DNA from 2 places in the Kovacikia sp. CALU 1929 genome. Region 2 is predicted to be linked to the other one. Evidence: predicted binding sites of a transcription regulator. Region 2 holds the regulator's gene; the other holds the start of a gene.
What was found. The regulator NtcA, encoded in region 2, controls nitrogen genes in cyanobacteria. The targets are predictions, from matches to a motif close to TTTGTANNNNNNNNTACAAA.
Positions count from the first base shown of each region.

Region 1: the regulator NtcA is predicted to act here: its motif matches at 2,208-2,227, upstream of glnA (type I glutamate--ammonia ligase).

Region 1 covers NZ_JBXBCF010000065.1:142,940-147,614, reverse strand. Annotated here, with positions in the region: gene AC1S52_RS12340 (histidine kinase) at 1-358, opposite strand, end outside; gene AC1S52_RS12335 (hypothetical protein) at 717-1,310, shown strand; gene apcB (allophycocyanin subunit beta) at 1,425-1,934, opposite strand; gene glnA (type I glutamate--ammonia ligase) at 2,419-3,840, shown strand; gene trxA (thioredoxin) at 4,170-4,487, shown strand.
Region 2 covers NZ_JBXBCF010000075.1:156,277-172,904, reverse strand. Annotated here, with positions in the region: gene thyX (FAD-dependent thymidylate synthase) at 511-1,233, opposite strand; gene AC1S52_RS19260 (tetratricopeptide repeat protein) at 1,454-2,302, shown strand; gene AC1S52_RS19255 (YdcF family protein) at 2,462-3,040, shown strand; gene grxC (glutaredoxin 3) at 3,204-3,530, shown strand; gene tadA (tRNA adenosine(34) deaminase TadA) at 3,674-4,204, shown strand; gene AC1S52_RS19240 (lysophospholipid acyltransferase family protein) at 4,284-5,099, shown strand; gene AC1S52_RS19235 (SDR family oxidoreductase) at 5,159-5,989, opposite strand; gene purE (5-(carboxyamino)imidazole ribonucleotide mutase) at 6,073-6,588, opposite strand; gene AC1S52_RS19225 (NUDIX domain-containing protein) at 6,735-7,190, opposite strand; gene nagA (N-acetylglucosamine-6-phosphate deacetylase) at 7,280-8,434, shown strand; gene ntcA (global nitrogen regulator NtcA) at 8,462-9,133, opposite strand; gene fabI (enoyl-ACP reductase FabI) at 9,947-10,741, shown strand; gene thrC (threonine synthase) at 10,896-12,020, opposite strand; gene AC1S52_RS19200 (hypothetical protein) at 12,354-12,632, shown strand; gene AC1S52_RS19195 (DUF29 domain-containing protein) at 12,807-13,310, shown strand; gene AC1S52_RS19190 (low-complexity tail membrane protein) at 13,602-14,498, shown strand; gene AC1S52_RS19185 (RDD family protein) at 14,499-15,017, shown strand; gene rpmG (50S ribosomal protein L33) at 15,076-15,270, shown strand; gene rpsR (30S ribosomal protein S18) at 15,375-15,590, shown strand; gene AC1S52_RS19170 (ribonuclease catalytic domain-containing protein) at 15,728-16,628, shown strand, end outside.

The DNA of each region.
Region 1 (4,675 bases), on a different contig from region 2:
GATTGTGGCAGCCATCCAACCCCAGGTCTGAATTTTTTCGATAGGCATCTCCTGGTACCCAAACGCTAATCTGACGTTCAGGAGATATCCAGTAAAGATATTCCACATTTGGGTCGTATCGTACACCCACTCTCAAATTAGAAAAGTCATCCTCGCAAATTTCAAAGCCAAATCGAACAATAATTTGAGCAACCAGGCAATCAGGAGTATCGCTAGTTTCCCCAGAGGTGTCACGTTCCTGCCAGAACTTGTCAAGGAATCGTCTGAGGGTGGGAAGAATCTTGTCAGGGGTGCCGCCCCTACTGGCATAGATAATTGCCGGGTTGCCTGCGACAATAATGTGACAGGGATGAGCCATTTTGAGGTGAAGTAAGGGTTGGTAAAGGGTCAGTAGAAATCCCAGGAAAAAGTGTTTGTGCCTTTCTCCTGAAGCGAATTAATCTTAACTTCTAAAGTCTAAACGACCAATGCGTCCAGAATGCGCGAAATCACGGATTTAGTCAGGAGGAGATTCCGACAATATGAATACAGATAACATTAAGTTTTTTAACAATCAAGGCTGGTGCAGGTAATCAATCATCGGTCTATCGTCAACGGCGGCTTTGACCAATGACCAATGACCTGTTACCAATCACCCATTTACCAGTTCGTTTCATCCTTTGCATCAGCTCTGACTACTAAAGAACTGAGTCTCTCTGCTATTTCTGAGGTTACCCATGCTGCCTTCGACCTTCCCCCAGTCAACCGAAAAATCTTCATTAAATCCCAGGCTTCTAGAATCACGCAGCCAATACCGTTCCTGTCATATCCGTTTACCGGGAGACAGCCATCGCATGGCTGCCATTTTGGTTGAGGGGAAGTACTACAGCCTGGTCAAGGTTGCCCAAACTGGACAACAGACGCTCGAAATCTCTCGGCGGTTGATCATGAAAGGTCATCAAATTCTGATTACAAAAATTGTAAAAGGCTATGCTATCTGGGTTTTTGAACCAGAGGCTGTCCCAGAAATGTCAATCGGCGCTTCTGCTCAGCCTGTTCACAAGTCCGTGACTCCGCCAACCTGTCGAATTCTGAGTGACCAGAGCCGCTATCAGATTTGTGAAATTCGTGTTCCCGACCTCGACGATCGCTTGGAGGCGGTTTTAGTGGACGGTCAATACTATGGCTTGTTTAAGGTGGTAGAGACGCGCCAGCAGGCGTTGGAGTTTGCCGCTAAGTTAGGGCGGCGGGGAGATGCCACCATTATTACGAAAACCCAAAAGGGGGATGCTATCTGGGTCCGCGAAGCAGAGGCTCAGCCTGTTGGGTAGAATTCCCGATATATTTTGAGAAATAGGTTATTCCTTAAAAACAAGTGGACAGGGGCGATCGCCCCTGTCCACTCAGTTTTTTAAGACCTATTTCCAGTGTTGTGTCAAAAACAATTACAGGTCTTTTTCACTTAACTCGCGGGTCATATAGTCAAACGGCTGATCTACAATTGCCGCATTGTCAATCCCAGCTTCTGTCACCAGTTCTTTGACAATATCCTTCATAATTTGGATGCCTTGAACGGTTGGACCAATCGGCACACCCAAGGAATTGTAGGTTTCCCGCAAGCCCTCTAAAACTCGCTCATCTAAAACATCCGTATCCCCAGCTACCAAGGCATAACTTGCGTAGCGGAGATAGTAATCCATATCCCGCAAACAAGCCGCATACCGACGAGTGGTATAAGCGTAACCGCCCGGTCGGATCAATTCAGGCTGTTCATCAAACAGTTGTAAACCTGCCCGCTTCACAATATCCGCTGCATTGGCATTAATAACGGCGGCAGCACGAACCCGTGCCATACCTGTATTGAAATAGGACTTCAGGTTATCCATCGCGTCACGGTCCAGATACCGACCTGTAACGTCATAGTTTCTAATCAGGCTTGTTACTGCATCCCGCATGGAATTTTTCTCCCACTAGTCCTCTATAAAATCAGTTTGGCTATCTTGGTTGACTTTGCAGGCGAATCCAAATCGCAGAGTTGGGGATCTGTCGCCTCCAGTCGCAAGCATCAGTTTACCACGTAGCGATGGATGGATCTGTCAACAGTTTTGGAATTTGGAATTCTGATTTGGGGATGTGGCGATCGCAGCAAACCCAAAATTTAGAATCTGCTAATCTACCCAAGCACCAACCCTAAATCTAAGTTTAAGTCTGGCTTGCCAGAGGGAAATTTTGTAGTTCTTGATACAAAATCTGCTTAAACCTGTCTCTAGGATGATTCAGATACAATCACACTGCAACTCCCAGGGGTATTTTTACTGAGGTAGTGAATTCCTCAATACAAGCCATCCCCTCAGGGTTAAAGCGTTCAGATAAAGATTGTCTTCTGTCTCTATCCCTGTTTTAAAGACTAGAGACCGTACAGCACTCAAGGAGTAATTCATGACAACCCCGCAGGAAATTCTGGAATGGATCAAGCGAGATAGTATCCAGATGATCGATCTGAAGTTCATCGACATGCCAGGGATCTGGCAGCATTTGACGCTCTACCACGACATGATCGATGAGAGCAGCTTCACGGATGGTGTTGCCTTCGATGGATCTAGTATCCGGGGTTGGAAAGCCATCAATGACTCAGATATGGCAATGGTGCCCGATCCCAACACTGCATGGATCGATCCCTTCATGGAAGAGCCAACTCTGAGCCTGATTTGCAGCATCGTAGAGCCACGTACAGGTCAACCCTACAGCCGTGACCCCCGTTCCATTGCCCAGAAAGCGCTCGATTATCTAAAAACAACTGGGCTTGGCGACACAGCATACTTTGGACCTGAAGCAGAGTTTTTCGTATTTGACGATGTCCGGTTTGACCAGACCCAAAGTTCAGGCTATTACTTTGTAGACAGCGTTGAAGGACGGTGGAACTCTGGTCGAGAAGAACCCGGTGGCAACCTGGGCTACAAACCCCGGTATAAAGAAGGCTACTTCCCAGTGGCACCCACCGATACCTTGCAGGACATCCGAACTGAGATGTTGCTGACAATGGCAAAATGTGGCGTGCCCATTGAGAAGCATCACCATGAGGTAGCCACTGGTGGACAATGCGAACTAGGTTTCCGGTTTGCTTCCCTGGTCAATGCTGCTGACTATCTGATGACCTACAAATACTGCATCAAGAACGTTGCTAAGAAGTATGGAAAATCAGTAACTTTCATGCCCAAACCGTTATTTAACGATAATGGTACCGGCATGCACTGCCACCAGTCTATTTGGAGCAATGGTCAACCCACCTTCTATGGCAAAGGCGGTTATGCAGATCTAAGCGAAACAGCCCTGCACTACATCGGTGGGTTGCTGAAGCACGCTCCGGCATTGCTGGCGCTGACCAACCCCACCACTAACTCCTACAAGCGTCTGGTTCCTGGGTTTGAGGCTCCGGTGAACTTGGCATACTCTCAAGGCAACCGTTCTGCATCTATCCGGATTCCACTCTCTGGCGATAACCCCAAAGCCAAGCGTCTAGAGTTTCGCTGTCCCGATGCTTCCTGTAACCCTTACCTGGCATTTGCTGCAATGCTGTGTGCTGGTATTGATGGGATCAAAAACAAGATTGATCCGGGTTCTCCATTGGATGTAGATATCTACGATCTCAGCCCTGAAGAACTGGCAAAAGTGCCCTCTACACCCGGTTCACTGATGGATGCGCTGAAGAACCTGGAAGCTGACCATGAGTTCTTGACCGCTGGTGGTGTTTTCACTGAGGACTTCGTTAACACCTGGATCAGCTACAAGCTAGACAACGAAGTGATTCCAATGAGCATTCGTCCTCACCCCTACGAATTTGCGCTCTACTACGATGTCTAATCAGACAGGGCGGAGTGTGAAGTGCGAAGTGCAAAGTAGGTTACTGTATCCAGATTTCCGTTTGTGACTACTGATAACCGTAGCCGTCCTTAGTAAAAGGGCGGCTATTTTTTGGCAAATCAAAAGTAGCACAGTAGATTACCGACCACTGCCACTGCCCACTCAACTACTGGCTTGCGCCCTACCACTTACTATCGTTCGGCTGAGTGGTTACCTCAAAGCCTATCATCTAAGATTCTCTGCCCCCTGACCCCGACCTCTGCTGAGATATCTAGCTCCGATTAGCATAAGAGTATTAGGTGAATCGGTTCGTTAGCAGAGGTACAAAGATGATCATTAAAAAGCAATTTGGCAGCTTTGAGGAAATGTTAGCAGGTTCTAGTTTGCCAGTTTTAGTTGATTTCTATGCAACCTGGTGTGGTCCCTGCCAGATGATGGCAAGCATTCTTGAGCAGGTAAACAGCCAGATGAAAAATCAATTAAAGGTCGTCAAAATCGATACAGAGAAATATCCCCAATTAGCATCTACCTATCAGGTCCATGCTTTGCCAACGCTGGTTCTGTTTAAGCAAGGACAAGCTGTTGAGCGAATTGAGGGCGTACTGTCAGCCGAGCAATTGATTCAGCGGTTGAAACGATTTGTTTGAGAAAGTTTTCAGCCGTTTAAAGCATTTCTAGAGCGTACTTTAAAGGTTCAGACCCAGGTAGTATTGGCGACTGTTGGCAAAGCGTTCCCGTAGGATAGGTGCGACTACACAGACGGAACTTGCCTATAGCCTGCGGCAATGTTTTGTCTGCGGTGGCATCAGAGGGCTAATGGCAATGGGGATTGCAT
Region 2 (16,628 bases):
CTGAATCTTTTGTTGGAGAATGAAAAGTAGATGAACTTTTTTTCTGAAATGGACGGTTTCTCAGAGGGTGTCTCAGGTGTCATAACTGCCATCCTGAGTGCAGCAAAGCGTGACGTTGGCAGAGCCTGCCCAAGGCTTAGTGCCTAGGATGTGAGCCGTTACACCAAGATGTTTTACTACGCTATTGCTCCATTCAACATGACCCGGATACTTCTCAGATGTCCTCTAGGGCAAAGCTACAGACAGTGTGAACTTAAGATTTACTATTCTTTATTTCGTGTCACTCAAAAGTAGATAAATTTAGACATAGACGTTTAGTTCAACTGGCTAATACAAACATTATCTTTAGATTTCGTTTAGCATTAAACCCAGTTTGTGTTTGGCAAAATCACCAACAGTTGCTGCTTCAATATTTCTTGGAAAAATGCCTGAATTATGAAGATATTTTTATCTTTTGTTTGAAATGTTTGGTGGTTCATGTTCTTCAGGGCACATCTGAACACCTTTTACTCAAGGAGCAAGGCGAGCTTTTTTCAGGCGATTTGATTCGTACCATTCGGCGATCGCTGGTACCCAGGTATAAAAGTGGGGCCAGATCGTTTCACACAGTTTCTGTGCCTCTAGCTGAGCATCTAGTTTCCAGCGCAGATCGAGGAGGTGCATCAGTGACCGCACGTTTGCAGACATAACCCAGTGCTGACGCACATCAAAGGGAATCAGCCCCCTGGCATGTTCCTCGGCAAACCCCTGTTGAATGCGCTCTGTGTAGCGACGGCAAGCTTCCAGACACCAATTTATATCCTGCTGCCGTTGTTCAAGGGTGTAGTCGTATCGCTTACCCTGGCGATCGCTATATGCCCCCAACGGACGCAGGTAGAAAACCTCTTCGACTTCCCGCCTGCCTTCTACCACATCAATAATGCGACTCCCGGTGTAACGGAACGATTGGACATCAAAGCTAATGCCAACCCGGTGAGTCCGAATTTGCTGCATGGTGCTGTGGGGAAACCAACCGCAGTTCAGCACAATTTGAGGATGTTCCAGAGGTCCATAGTGCCCCCGGTTACCCGCTAACAGATGCTTAATAATAACTTCGCCACACTTTTCTTCAGTTGGGAAGTGATCGCGATCGCCCCAGACAAAGCCTTCAGCATAATCCTGGTGCATTGCAGCATAGATTACCTGTTGTGGATTGGGCGTTTGGGCAATGACTTCAACCGTAAAACGATCCATAGCTATCTCAAGGCATGAACACGATAGGCTACATAGCATATCCCTTACTAATAGGCTTCGTGCAATTCTCAACCTTTTTATTAGCATCGTTAGCAGAGAGAGCCATGCTCTCCATATTTATGCCACGATGGAATTGAGATCGATTAAGCTAGCTATAACTTGTCATTCCTATTAGAGCCAAACCGTGCCTAATCGCAACTCTCTTGTTTCATTCCTTGTTTTGCTGGGTTTCTGGGGGGTTACCCAGCCAGTTTTGGGGCAGGCACTTGTGCCCCATACGGTTCAGCTTGACTCCACTAAGCTAGAACGTCAGGGTCTTAGTCTGGCTCAGGAGGCAGCCCAGTTAGCCCAGTTCCAACAGTATGAACTGGCACTGCCACGGGCACGACTGGCGACTCAACTTGCCCCTAAAAGTCCTGAGGTCTGGTCTTTACTGGGTGGGCTGTATTTGCAAACCAGTGAATTAGATGAGGGAATTGGGGCGCTGAAGCAAGCGCAAACGCTGGATCCAAAGAATGCAGCAGTTTTATTTGGGTTAGGGTCAGCTTATTTTCAAAAGGGAAACTACAAAACGTCGATTGACTACCTGACTTCTGGGTTAAAGATCAGACCTAATGTTCCAGGGGCACTGTTTGATCTGGGCAATGCTCATTTGATGTTGCGTCAGTATTCAGAGGCAATCGCCCATTATGAAAAAGCGGTTGCCCAGGATAAAGAGTTTTGGCCCGCCATCAATAATATTGGATTGATTAAGTATGAACAGGGTAATGTCAATGAAGCGGTGAAACGCTGGCAGGCTGCGGCTGCCATTGACAAAAAGGCGGCTGAACCACAATTAGCGATCGCCGTTGCCCTTTATACCAAAGGGGAGCGGCAGCAGGGTTTGACGCTGGGAGAAACGGCGATCAAACTAGATAGTCGTTATAGCGATTTAAAGTTCTTGAAGGAAAACTTGTGGGGCGATCGCCTGCTGGCAGACACCCAGAAGTTCCTAGATACTCCCCAAATGAAAGCAACCATTGCTCAATCACAGGAGCAACCTCCCGGATCCCAATCTTCTTCGCAGTAGCTATTTACGCTATCGTGGAATTGCTTTTGGATTAGAGTAACGGATGCTATGAAATGATCAGCAAAAGTCTACGCGAAAACTTCCTGGGTTTAGCGCTAGGCTTTAGTGGTTGACACCGTTTGGATAGGCTTTAAGTTTGCTTTACCTGAGTAAGCGGTAATGTTTATTAGGTTGACATGGGTCAAGTTAAAGCGGTTGCTTTTGCTACTTCTGATTCCAGGTCTTTGGCTAGGCTACCGGGAAGTGAGGGGCTATTTTGAGCGCCCTCAGGCAATGCTGGTGCTGGGGGGTGATACCAAACGGGAAGACTTTGCCGCCGAGTTTGCCCGCCAGCATCCCCACCTTCCGATTTGGATTTCAAGTGGTAGTAATCCAGAGTATTCGATGGCTGTATTTGCTGATGCAGGAATCGAGCCGAGCCGGTTGAATATTGACCACGCCGCCGTCGATACCGTTACCAATTTTACGACTCTGGTAGATAGGTTTAGCGCTAAAGGGATCAAAAGTGTCTATCTCATTACCTCCGACTACCACATGCGACGCTCCCAAGTTATTGGTGAGATTGTGTTTGGCAGCCGGGGAATCCATCTCAAGCCAATATCGGTTCCTTCCAGATATGAAACCGAACCCCTGGCTAAATCCCTGCGGGATGGAGCCAGAGCATTTCTGTGGTTAGCCACTGGGCATACGGGATCAACCCTGAGTGGTCGTTATGAGAGCCGGTATCGAATGAAATGAAACGAACCCCAGTTTTGTCAACCTGACCTCGTGTTTGACCTGACCTTGCGTTTGAATATAGGCAGCTTCAGTCTGGATCTCAGCACTGCGTTACGCTGAACTAACGCATCCTTGTGTCCTGAAGCCGCTATATTTGAGAAAAAGCCTTGAGAACAGCCCCACCATGTTGAGCACCCTCAATTCTTTACTGAGAAGACACCCCGAACGTATAAAAGCGCAGGTTGAAATCTATACCTGGCAAACTTGCCCCTACTGCATTCGTGCCAAGCTGCTGCTTTGGTGGAAAGGGGTCAGCTTTACAGAGTACAAAATTGATGGCAATGGAGCGGCCAGGGTCAAAATGGCTGAACGTGCCAACGGACGACGCACTGTCCCCCAGATCTTCATTAACCAGCAGCCCATTGGTGGCTGTGATGACCTCTACCAGTTGGACATGGAAGGAAAACTGGATGGTTTACTGGCAGAGGGAGAAGGGGAGGGGAGTCTTTAGTTTTTAGTTGTTGGTTGTTAGTCGTTAGAGGGGGCAGAGGGGAGGGGGAGTAGGGGAGAACTTTCAACCTTCAACTCCGAATTCTGAACCCTCAACTCCGAACCCTGAATTCTCAACTCTCAACTCTTTTCCCCACTCCCTTCTTGTCCCTTTTTTCGCCCACAGACAACCCTGAGTATTTGGTTCACCGACAGTGGATGGAGCGGGCGATCGCCCTTGCTCAGACGGCTGGAGATGCTGGGGAAGTCCCGGTGGGTGCGGTGGTGGTGGGTACAGATGGGCGGGCGATCGCGGAAGCGACTAATCGCCGGGAGCGCGACCATGATCCAACTGCCCATGCTGAAATTCTGGCGCTACGGGCAGCCGGCAAAACGCTGGGAAATTGGCATCTTAACCAATGCACACTTTACGTCACCCTGGAACCCTGCCCAATGTGTGCCGGGGCATTGGTACTTGCCCGGTTAGGACTATTGGTTTATGGAACGGATGATCCCAAAGCTGGAGCGGTTCGCACGGTGTTCAATTTGCCTGATAGTGCCTGCTCTAATCATCGCTTACGAGTGATTGGTGGTATTCTGGAGTCTTCCTGTCGGGAGCAGTTGCAATTTTGGTTTAATCAACGCCGTCAAAATCAGTCTTCTGGTGACTCATGCCACCAGGGAAAGTGTCCTTAAGGTAGAAGGTATTTTAGCCGGTGATATTTAGGGTAGAGGTAGACAACACCCTCGCATCTAACCAGTCCCTGTTCTCGCTATGAGTTCGTTTGATTCTATGACTCCGCTGAAGTCTAATCTTCAGCATTCTGCCAGTCCAGATGTTCAAGTGCCGCCCTCTGATAAGAGGGGCTTTTTTAGGCACAACCTGTTGCTGCATGCGGCAAAGTTTTCGCTTCAAGGGTCCTCAAATTCTGAGACACTTCCACTCCATCAGTTTACGCCCTGGTTAGTCTCACTGGCGTATCCGATTGGGCGCTATGGGGTTGTCCCTCACTATTTCAAGGAGATTGAGGTTGTCGGGCAGCAAAATCTGCCCGCGTCAGGACCTGTGATTCTAGCTCCAACCCACCGATCGCGGTGGGATGCCTTCATGATTCCCTATGTTGCTGGACATGACCTTACCGGACGACACCTGCATTTTATGGTCTCAGCCGATGAGGTGGTCGGATTGCAGGGTTGGCTGATTCGGCATTTGGGCGGATTTGCGGTGAATACTAAGCGTCCGGCGATCTCCAGCCTCCGTTACGGCATAGAACTGCTGAGAAATAACGAAGTACTGGTGATCTTTCCTGAAGGAGATATTTTTTGTGGAGGGGAAGTCCAGCCCTTAAAGCCCGGTCTTGCCCGTCTTGCCCTTCAGGCAGAAACCAACCAGCCTGATCTGGACACCCAGATAGTGCCGATTCATATCCACTACAGCCAACCTGGCGTTCCCTGGAAAAGTTGCGCCAAGATTCAAGTCGGCACCCCCTTGCGTGTCGCTGACTATAACCTTGGTTCACCTAAAAGTGACGCTCAGCAGTTGACGGCTGGCTTGTTTAGCTCTCTCAAAGACTTAGCAGAAACAGTTTGAACATTTGAACCAGATCAGACAAACAACCCACAGCACTGTGGGTTGCTGGACACCAACGGTTAGGCGCTATTTTGAGGTAACTGGGCAAATAAAGCTGCCCAATCTACAACCGCTGCTCTGTCTCCCTGGTTGATGAGTTCAAATACCTGTCTTTCCGTGGCTGGATTGTGCAAACACTCCACACAGGCAGCCGCCACATCAATCCGACTGGTTTGCCCATTTAGTTTGTCTCCAGTGCCAATGACGACACCTTGCTTACCGTCGGTTGTGGCTTTCAATAAGGTATTTAAATCATAGGAAGTATAGGGTCCGTCAATTAACCGCCCTGGTCGAATGATGGTGTAAGGTAGTCCCGAAGAAATGATGGACTGTTCGCCTTTCTGCTTGGCATCCAGTACTCCAAAAGCGTTTAACGCCGTGTAGGGAAACTGATCTTTCCGCTCAACTCCACAGGATGAGATGTACACAAAGCGCTTTAGATCTTGAGGTGCCGCTGCAACCAAGTTATGAACCCCTTCGGCATCAACCTGTTGGGGACCGTTTCTGGCTTTTGTGCGGCGGTAGTCTGGATTGAAATAAATTTGTCCCCATTCCAACCACTGCTGCACTGGATTGCTGGTTTCAGGTACCTCAAAGTCCCATTTCTCAGAAGGGAAGGCAGTCGTTCCTGTACAGCAAATGATGTAAGAGATATTCTGGGTTGCTGCTGGGAGAGTGGATAGGTCACGGGTATCGCCAGCGATCGCCTCAACCTTCCCTTCAAACATTTTTTGTGCCCGCTCTACTCCACGAGTGAGAACCCTCACTGGCATCCCTTTTTGGATCAATCTGGCAACCACTAATTGCCCAACGCCGCCTGTTGCTCCTGCAACGAGTACTCGATCACTCACTGCCTTTACCTCCGATGTCTTGCAAGTCTATTCCTTCGGATTAAGATAGACCATGACCCATTTTCAAACATCCCTCCTAGCACTCACATCTCCAAATATTTCTGATATCCGATTTGATTCAGCCTAGATTGCTTCTCCATTACCATCTGATTCAGGCTTTGACGATATTGCTGAACCTTTTCCAGTAGAGATGCATCATGGGTTGCCAGAATTTGTATGGCTAACAGTCCGGCATTGCGGGCATTGCCGATCGCCACAGTCGCCACCGGAATTCCCGCAGGCATCTGCACAATCGAGTAAAGCGAGTCTATTCCTTGCAAGTGGCGGCTAGGAACAGGAACCCCAATCACTGGTAGCGGGGTCAATGCCGCAACCATACCCGGCAGGTGAGCAGCTCCTCCAGCTCCGGCAATGATTACCTTTAGTCCCCGCTGATGAGCTTCTTTGGCATATGCCACCATGCGTTCAGGTGTTCGGTGTGCCGAGACAATCCCCACCTCATAGAGAACGCCAAATTCTTCGCAGGCTGCGATCGCCTCCTTCATCGTGGGCAAGTCCGAATCACTGCCCATAATGATGCCAATCAGGGGTGGGGACATGGAAGGGTGAGAGGTTGTTAGTTGTTGTTGGTAAAGTAGTCAGTAGTCAGTAGTCAGTAGTCAGTGGACTGTGAATGTAAGGTGATGGTTTTTGATGTCAGGTAACTGTTTCGCCCATTACCGATTATCGCCCCAACTCTCTACTTTCAACTCTCCACTCCCTGTTTCCTGCTATCGTAGCTCTTCAGGAACTCTACCGCATAGCGGGTTGTCAGGGTGATCTGATCGGGCAAGTCATTGAGTGAGAACCAGCGTAAGTCTCGGTGTTTGTGGCTTTCTACATTTTGAGGCGTACCTGCTGTAATCTTCACCAGAAATACAGGAGCAACCCAGTGAACTTCTTCATCGGGCAAAATGTGGTCGGTGACTCCTAGCAGTGTCACGACTTCGCTTTCAACCCCAAGTTCTTCTTTAACTTCCCGCTTGATTGCCGCTTCAATCGTCTCGCCAAACTCAACGGCACCTCCTTGAATCGCCCAATATCCGGCTTCTGGTGGCACCAAACGCTCAATCAGGAGAATTTGTCCGTTTTCAAAAATAACTGCCCCTACCCCTACCCCAATGTAATCTTTGCCGCGTTTTAACCCCGATTGGACTTGCAAACCCTATTTCTCCAGTCAGTACGATTCAATTTCAAGATTAGAACACAAGCGGTGAAAATGAAGGTGTTAGGTGTCAGGTGTCAGGTGTCATGGTTGAGAATTTGATTCTGAAAAATTCCCGCATTGTTGGGCAGGACGGCTTACAGCACATCTTAATTCGTGAAGGAGTGGTTGAAGCGATCGCCCCAACCCTGCTATCCCATCCTGAAAATACAGCTTCTCTGGATGTTGAGGGTGATTGGGTTTCCCTGGGAGGGGTTGATCTCCAGATCAATGGAGCGCTAGGGCTGGCATTTCCTGACCTCAATCCTGACCATTGCACCCAGATCAAGGATATTAGCGAGTTTCTCTGGCACCAGGGGGTTGATGGGTTTCTACCAACGATTGTGACTACCTCAGTCGAGAATATTCAGCGATCGCTTGCCACCCTTCACCAGTGTCACCAGACAAAATTTGCTCAAGTGCTCGGTGTTCACCTGGAAGGTCCGTTCCTCAATCCTCAGAAACGAGGGGCACACCCCGAAGAACATTTGTTACCCCTGACTTTAGAGAACGTCAAACGAGTTCTGGGAGACTATGCCAGCCTTGTTAAGGTCATGACTCTGGCACCTGAACTGGATCAGACCGACAAGGTCATTCCCTATCTCCAGTCTTTGGGGATTACCATCAGCCTGGGACATTCTCTGGCAAGGGCAACCCAGGCTCAACGAGCGTTTAGCATGGGAGCCACTATGGTCACCCATGCTTTTAACGCCATGCCAGCTCTGCACCACCGGGAACCTGGACTGTTGGGAGCCGCCATCACCAACCCCAACGTTTACTGCGGGCTGATTGCTGATGGTGAGCACGTTTCCCCCACCATGATGGATATTTTGCTCAAAGCAAGCAATTACGAACAGGGAATATTTTTAGTCAGCGATGCCCTGTCTCCCCTGGGACTCCCCGATGGCACCTATCCCTGGGATACCCGCCAGATTGAGGTTCACGAAGGCACAGCACGACTCCCCGATGGCACCCTGTCTGGAACCACCCTCCCCCTACTCACCGGCGCACAAAATCTAGTTAGATGGGGGCTTTGCAGCGTGGAGCAAGCGATCGCCCTGGTAACTTGTTCTCCCCGTCAGGCGATCGGGCTGTCGGCTAACCACATTGGTCAACCCGCCCACCTTCTCCGATGGCATCTTACCTCTGATGGTGAACTGACCTGGAACAGGTTGGAGAGGGAAGTGAGGGGAAAGGAGTAAGGGGTACAAACTCCTCTCCTCTCCTCCTCAAGTAAACTGCTGGCTTAACGTCACTGGATTGTGAACAGTTATTTTCTTTTTGTGGATGGAGATCATTTTGTCCTGGCGTAGATCTCCAAGCAAGCGAGTGACGGTAACGCGGGTGGAGCCAATTGCTTCCGCGATCGCCTGGTGAGACAACTTCAGGTCAATCGTGATCCCATCACTGCTGGGCACCCCAAAATCACGGCATAGGATCAGCAAAAAACTGACCAGCCGAGAACCCATATCCCGGTGAGCCAGGGTTTCAATCATCATTTCAGTCTGTAAGATCCGGGACGATAGCCCTCGCAGGAAAACCATCGATAGATCAGGATTATCCTTCAGTGCTTTTTCAACTTGTTCAATTGGGACTGAGAGCAATTCAACCGGGGTAAATGCAACGGCATGATAAAAGCGATCGGACTTGTGCCCGGTGATCAGTGAAAGAACTCCAAAGACGCTATTCTCTCGCAGTAATGCGACCGTAATTTCTTCTCCCGCCTCGTAAACCCTGGATAGCTTGACTGCCCCTTTAAGAAGAAAGTAGACACGCTCGGCTGGATCTCCTGGGAAAAAAATTGTTTTACCCCGTTCAAACGTTTCAACAACGGGTGGAAAAGCCCCGCCCCCCATCTGGCGGAATACAGATGCCAATGGTTTATCTTGCATCACAACCATATACCCTACCTGCTACCCAAAAGATTACCCGGTTAACTAATAGGTACAGCCCTAAGTTAAGTGAACCTAATGATAGATCTGTAACTTAGAACACTTAAACTTACTACACCGCAGGTTTTTGTGCCTGATGTTACATATTGGACTACTGCCTTAACCCTTCGCTGTCTAAAAAGGCTTAAATTTAACTCGGACTTGCACCACCTGAACTCCAATCCAGATGGTTTAAGAACATCTTATAGCGTTTCCTTTCTGGGTGAGGTACATCTCATCTGTTTGACTCAAGGATTCTACGGCTATCCATTACTTCATTGAATTCAAAAACGCTATCACCACAGTTAATTAATTTGATACTGGCGTTTCTTCTGCCAAATACTGTTCTTAAAAACGCGATATAGCAATTCTCAACTTTGTGAAGTACGTTTTTGGTCGTTCTTGATCATTGGTCATTGGTTGCCCCCAAGGGACTAATGACTCATAACAAACCACCAGCTTGTACCGCATCAGCATGAGAACCGCTGTATCACCATTCTCAATCAAGTGGGAATGCCCTAATCCAGGGAGTCAAGGATTCGAGCGCATCTATAAGGTCAACCACAGTTTAGACGGGAAACGTCATTTCCCTATTATGTTGCACACCTTTGCTATCCGATATACCCCATCTTTGAGTATTCTCTATAGAGCAGTCCACGAAGCGAAAAAGAATAAAGGCACCTAACGCCCAACACCTGACACTGTTCGGCTGAGCGCTCACGTCGAAGCTCACGTCGAAGCCTGACACCTGACACCTCACCACTTACCTACAGATTGAGAGTTATGCTGAATTTGACTGGAAAAAACGCCCTGGTTACTGGTATCGCTAACAATCGTTCCATCGCCTGGGGCATTGCCCAACAGCTCCATCAAGCAGGAGCAAAGATTGGAATAACTTATCTGCCTGATGAGGAACGCCGCGTTAAAAAGATTGCGGATCTGGTAGAGCCAGTACAGCCCTCTCTGTTTCTTCCCTGCAATGTTCAGGACGACGAGCAAATTCAATCAACCTTTGAAACCGTCAAAGACAAGTGGGGACAGCTCGATATTCTGATTCACTGCCTTGCCTTTGCTAACAAAGAAGATTTGACAGGCAGTTTTGCTAATACCTCGCGCGCCGGATTTGCAGCCGCCCTGGACATTAGCGCTTATTCATTGATCAAGCTATGCTCCGCTGCTCAACCGCTAATGACGGCAGGGGGCAGTGTGGTCACGCTCACTTACCTGGGAGGAGTCAAGGTCATCCCCAATTACAACGTGATGGGGATTGCAAAAGCAGCTCTGGAAATGAATGTGCGCTATCTGGCATCAGAACTAGGTCCCCAAAATATCCGAGTTAATGCCATCTCCGCTGGACCCATCCGGACTCTGGCATCTTCTGCGGTTGGCGGCATCCTTGACATGATTCACCATGTTGAACAGGTTGCTCCCCTGCGCCGCACCGTGACTCAAACTGAAGTTGGCAATACTGCCGCTTTTTTGTGCAGTGACCTTTCAAGCGGGATCACAGGGCAAATTATTTACGTTGATGCAGGCTACGAAATTATGGGAATGAGTGAGGGTAAAGGGGAGGCGTGAAACAGAAAGTTGAGAGTTGCGGGTTGAAAGATAGAGATGTTAACTCGTCAGGCTAAGACCTCCGAGGTTTTCAAAACCTCGGAGGTCTGGAGGCTCTACGAACAATCAACAACTCCTCATCCCTCACTCCTCACCACCCCCGCGATCGCTTTCCTTAAAACCCCATTGCATCAGCAACCGACTTCAAATCCGGCTCAACGCCCTGTTTGAACTGGCTGTGGCTGTGTTTGATCGCACAGTCTGGGTCTTTCAACCCGTTGCCGGTCAGAACACAAACGATGGTTGCTCCTGCTGGAACCTGATCTTTGACTTTCAACAGCCCAGCCACAGAGGCGGCACTTGCCGGTTCGCAAAAAATTCCTTCACGGGAAGCGAGGAGACGATAGGCATCGAGGATTTCGTCATCGGTGACAGCAGTGAACTTGCCCTGGCTAGCTTCTTGAACCGCGATCGCCCGCTCCCAATTTGCCGGATTGCCAATGCGAATCGCGGTTGCCAGGGTTTCGGGATGCTCGATCGCCTTGCCCAACAGCAAGGGGGCGGCACCGGCTGCCTGAAATCCCATCATACGCGGCAATTTACTGCACCGCTGTTCCTGGTGGTACTCGCAAAAACCCATCCAGTAAGCAGTGATATTCCCGGCATTGCCAACCGGGATGCAGAGCCAGTCAGGAGCATCACCCAGGACATCCACGACTTCAAACGCAGCCGTCTTCTGCCCCTGAAGCCGATAGGGATTCACGGAGTTAACCAGGGTAACCGGATAATTCGCAGACATTTCCCGCACAATTTCCAGTGCCCGGTCAAAATTGCCCTTGATCGCTAGAACTTCAGCACCATAAAGCAACGCCTGTGCCAGCTTACCCATTGCGACATAGCCATCGGGGATCAGCACGAAGGCACGCATTCCAGCGCGTCCAGCATAGGCAGCAGCAGAAGCAGAGGTATTACCCGTACTGGCGCAGATCACGGCTTGCGCGCCGGCTTCTTTTGCCTTTGAAATTGCCATCGTCATGCCCCGGTCCTTGAAGCTGCCGGTGGGGTTTAAGCCATCAAACTTAACGAATACCCGCACCTGTTTGCCAATTTGCTCAGCGATCGCAGACACCGGGATCAATGGTGTATTGCCCTCATTGAGGGTTATCACTGGCGTTTGCTCAGTTACAGGCAAGTATTGCCGATAGGACTCAATCAACCCATGCCAGCCCTGCGAGGGAGAGGGGGATGGGGAATGGGGATCGGTCGGGAAGGTCTGGGATGCAGATAGAGTTAGAGACACGGGGATTTCCAGCAGCGATCAGATGAAACAAAGAACTCGATTTCACCATTTGCCGTCTACAATGCTGTGTTGAACAGACATACTAAACTTGGAGTTCTGCGTTTAGATGGAAATGTTCAAATTCACCTGAGCGTTGAGTCTGGCGAAGGGAGGTACGTTTAGTGTACCCCGATCCTCGACCCATCCCCTAGCGGTTCCAAGTCCAGCAGTAGGAGGAGTTCTCATCGACCAGTTTGAAAACTGAGCCAGTTCTACCGTTTGTTTTGTAACAATGAATTACAATTTTTTGTGAAGCTTAGGTTAAGATATTGAAAGTGGTGTAAGTGAGTAGAAATGACTAGTCAGACATTAACAACCGAACGTTCACTCAATATGTCCAGTGCAACGGTGCTGGTTTCCTCTCCTGAATTAGCATCCTCCACAGATTCCCGGCAATCCCGCCTTCTGGAAGCAATGAAAACTCAATATCGTCTCGACCAGCAAATGAAGTTTCTCAACCTCCAGGCAGAAACCGAGTCTTTACTCCAGCAGTTAAAAGCCATTAAGGAACAGCGTCAAACTGCTGAAGTGTTACCAACCGTCGATTCGGCCCGCGATCGCGCCTCAGTTTAAGCGATTGTCTTCGTTGAAGTTTTTCCGTCAAAAGCTTTGAGAATCGATTTCCAGGTTCATTTGTAAGGCTGGAGGTCTGTTCTCAGCTTTTTTGTTATCTTTATTGCTGGGACAAGCAACTTACGAATAGTCTAAGAGCTAATTAAGGGCTGTGGTTGGAGTCAGCTAAGGCATATGCCCGAAACCAATTCAGAAAAGTCCAAAAATCCTTACCTTACACTCAAGCTCTATGAAGTTGACTTCTATGCCTGGACGCAGGAACAGGCGAGGCTTCTTCGCACCCATCAATGGGGGCAGATTGACTTACCGAATTTAATCGAGGAAATTGAATCCTTGGGTAAGGAGCAACGTCAAGAACTTCGTAACCGCTTGAGCGTTCTGATTGGGCATTTACTGAAATGGCACTACCAACCTCAATATCGCAGCCGTAGTTATTTAGCAACTCTTCGCATTCAACGCCTGGATATCACTGAATTGCTTGAAGATAATCCTAGTCTCAAGCCATACCTTGAAGAAGCCCTTTTTAAAGGGTATTTGAAAGGGGTTGAACTAGCCGTTGGAGAGATTGATTTACCCCATCGCACTTTCCCCACGGAATGTCCTTACAGCCTGACAGCAATATTAGACAGTCATTTCTACCCTGGTGAATTAAGCGGATTCGCAGAAGAGCAAGATTGATAGGGACTTCTGAATCTGGACTTACAGCCATTTTCATTTGTGTATGCCACATAAATCTTTAGTTTTGTCTGAATGCACAGGCATTCGCTGTGTGGCACTCGTCTGAAAACCGCTGTAAGGTGATGCGTTGATCTGGTGTTCTTTTTTCGTCATTCGTCTGGTAACCGCTGTCTGTATAACCTTACAGACAATCTCGACCCATAGGGCAACGGAAATACAAGAAAATCAACTCGCGGTGTTCGTCTTACAGTTTTATACTTGGCATGGGCTTCATCCGTTGAGTTTTTGGCTATGCGCTCTTTTTGGTCTGATCCGTATCTGTGGATTCACCTGGCTGGTTTGGCAGTCGTTCCCATCCTGGTAGAAATTTGTCTGCTTGGTTTTGCCGTGGGTGATCCGGTCCTGCCTGTATGGCTTGAACTACTTCTGGTCGGAGCAATCGGGATTGCACCTGTGCTATGGATGCAATGGCAACGTCCGTTTTACATCTTCAGCCTGGTAGCCGTTGCGGTTAAACCAGAGCAGATTACGGAAGACCAGCGACGATTGCTGACCTTATTTAAGTCTCAGCGCAATCAGATTCTGGCAGTGGGTGTTTCTGTTCTGCTATTTGGGCTGCTATATCAAGTCTACAAAGTGGCTCCCATGGCTGCCCCGGTTGCTCTTTTCCCACCAGCTTGGCGGTTGCTGGGCTTGCTCATGGCAGCGATCGCGTTCCTTGCCATTAACTTATTTACCCAGGTTCCGGTTAGCGTCCTGAGCGTGATGCTGCACAGCGAAGCAGGATTTACCTCAACCACTCCCTACCCACTGGAGCGGATCCGCCGTAGCTTTTCCCTATTTGGGTTGCAGATCAAGCAAATTTTGCCGCCTATGATCGCCGAAGCCCCGTTAGAGCCGGCGGTTGCGCCGTCGGTTGCCGTGGTTGAGCAAGCAACCACTACCCTCTCCGCATTAGAATCCCAACCGAGGGCAGAAACCAAATCGCAGGTTGAACCGGCTCAGCCTGAATGGCAGGCTCATGAATTAGAGCCGCGTACAGGGTTTGAAGGAATGGAAGCTGCCAGCCCCACGGTTGAACAGGACTCATTTGAACAGGCTTCATCTAAGCTAGAGTCAGAGCCATCCCTGAATGGAGACTCTGCTCGTGGGGAGGATGCTTCTGAGGACGATGTTTGGGGACAGTAAATGATGAACGGTGAGCCAGAGCCACCTCGTCGGTATCCCAGGGTGCCGATGGATCGTAGGATTGCTGCTTTTGCAGTGGATTTTGGGCTGGTTTCCCTATTGAGCTTGTTTGGCGGTAGTACCCTTTACATTCTATTTTTTGCCCTGCTCTGGCTGGGGTTACGGGTGGTCGTGGTGGAAAGAAATAAGGGACAAAGTCTCGGACGGTGGGCATTTGATATTCGAGTGGCTGCACTCAGGCATGGTTCAACCCCGACCCTTAAAGAGCTGCTGAAACGGGAGGCGATCGCAGGCTTAGGGGCGTTGCTCGTCTTCATTGGGTTAGTCAATTTGAGTCCCACCAATGGCTTCATCCTGGTTGGGGTAATTCCGCTACTGGCAGACTGTGGGTTTGCGTTTACAGATGAAGAGGGGCGGCAGGCATTCCATGATCGTCTTGCCCGTACTGTCCTCGTTCAGACCCGACGGGGCTACTCCCTCGATATCAAGCTGAAAAAAATGTTTGCACAACGTAGATAGCTTGTGAAATAATGGATGTTTGCGTCTATGATTTCCAGTTTTTTGATTTTGTAGGATTATGGCTAAGAATAAAGGCGTTCGTATCATCATTACGCTGGAGTGTACCGAGTGTCGCACAAACCCCGACAAGCGATCGCCCGGTGTTTCCCGCTACACGACGATGAAAAATCGCCGCAACACTACCGCACGGCTCGAACTGAAAAAGTTCTGCCCCCACTGCAACAGTCACACTGTGCATAAAGAAATTAAGTAAGGTGACCGATGATAGGCAACAGGAACCATCCCATTGCCTGGTTTCTCGCTCACTCTAAACGGCTGGTTACTGATCACTAACTATTGACTACTGACTACCAAACCATGACCTATTTTCGTCGCCGCGTATCTCCCATCAAGCCAGAAGATCCCATCGACTACAAGGATGTTGACTTGCTGCGCAAATTCATTACCGAACGGGGCAAAATTCTTCCTCGCCGAATTACGGGACTAACTGCCAAGCAACAGCGCGATCTAACTGAGGCAATCAAGCGTGCTCGTATTCTGGCATTGCTACCCTTCATTAATCAGGAAGGTTAATCAATTCAGGTGCAGGGTTCAGGGATGAGTTACATGAGGATAGTGTCTGCCAGTTTCTGGCTTTTCAGTTAGATAACTTCCTGTGCTTATAGGTTCCCTGTGCCCAGCTACACCAGCCCCTCACCCCACCAATGCCAATGGAGAAGGGAACCCTTGTTGAATTTCGTCTGAACGGCGATCGCCGCCTTGCTGTCATCGAACGTCCAGAAGGTAAAAAACACTGGATTGCGATCGATGAGCGAGGGCAGTCCCATACGCTTCATCCCCGACAGGTCACTTATGAGGTTGGGGCAGGTTATAAGTCCTCTGATATTCCTTCATTTCTAAAAGAAACTCAGATCAACCTCGATCCTTCTAGTTTGGAGGTTGCCTGGGAACTTTTGGTGGATGAGGGGGAATCTATCGATCCGTCAGGGATGGCGCTGTTACTCTTTTCTGATCAAAGTCCTTTATTGGGCTATGCTGCCCACTGGCTGCTATCTGACGATCGCCTCTACTTTAAGCAGAAAGGTGATCGGTACGAACCTCGCCCCAAAGCACAAGTGGCAGAGCTAAGGCACCAATTAGAGATGGCAGGACAGCGCCAGCGGGAGTGGGGAGAGTTTATCTCGCGGATAGAGCAGGCACTCTCAGGGCAGCCAATCGAATGGCAAGTCAGCGATCGCTCCCGGTTGGATGCAATGGAGCGGTTTGCTACGTTTGGTGAAGAAGCTACCCATCGGGCACCTGCCCTGGAAACCCTGCTACACTTGAAACGACCTGAGACACCTGAAGCTGCCTTTCAACTGCTGGTGGATTTGGGGCTGTGGAGCCTTCACGAAAACCTGTTTTTGAGGCGCAGCCAGATCCCAGTTCAGTTTCCCGCGAAGGTACTGGAAGTGGCACATCACCGTTTAATCTCACCCCCTCCCGATTTAGATACTGATCGTCTGGATTTGACCCATCTCAAGGTTTACACCATTGACGATGAAAGTACCCGTGAGATTGACGACGGTTTGAGCCTGGAATATTTGTCGGATGGAACTCAACGCCTGTGGA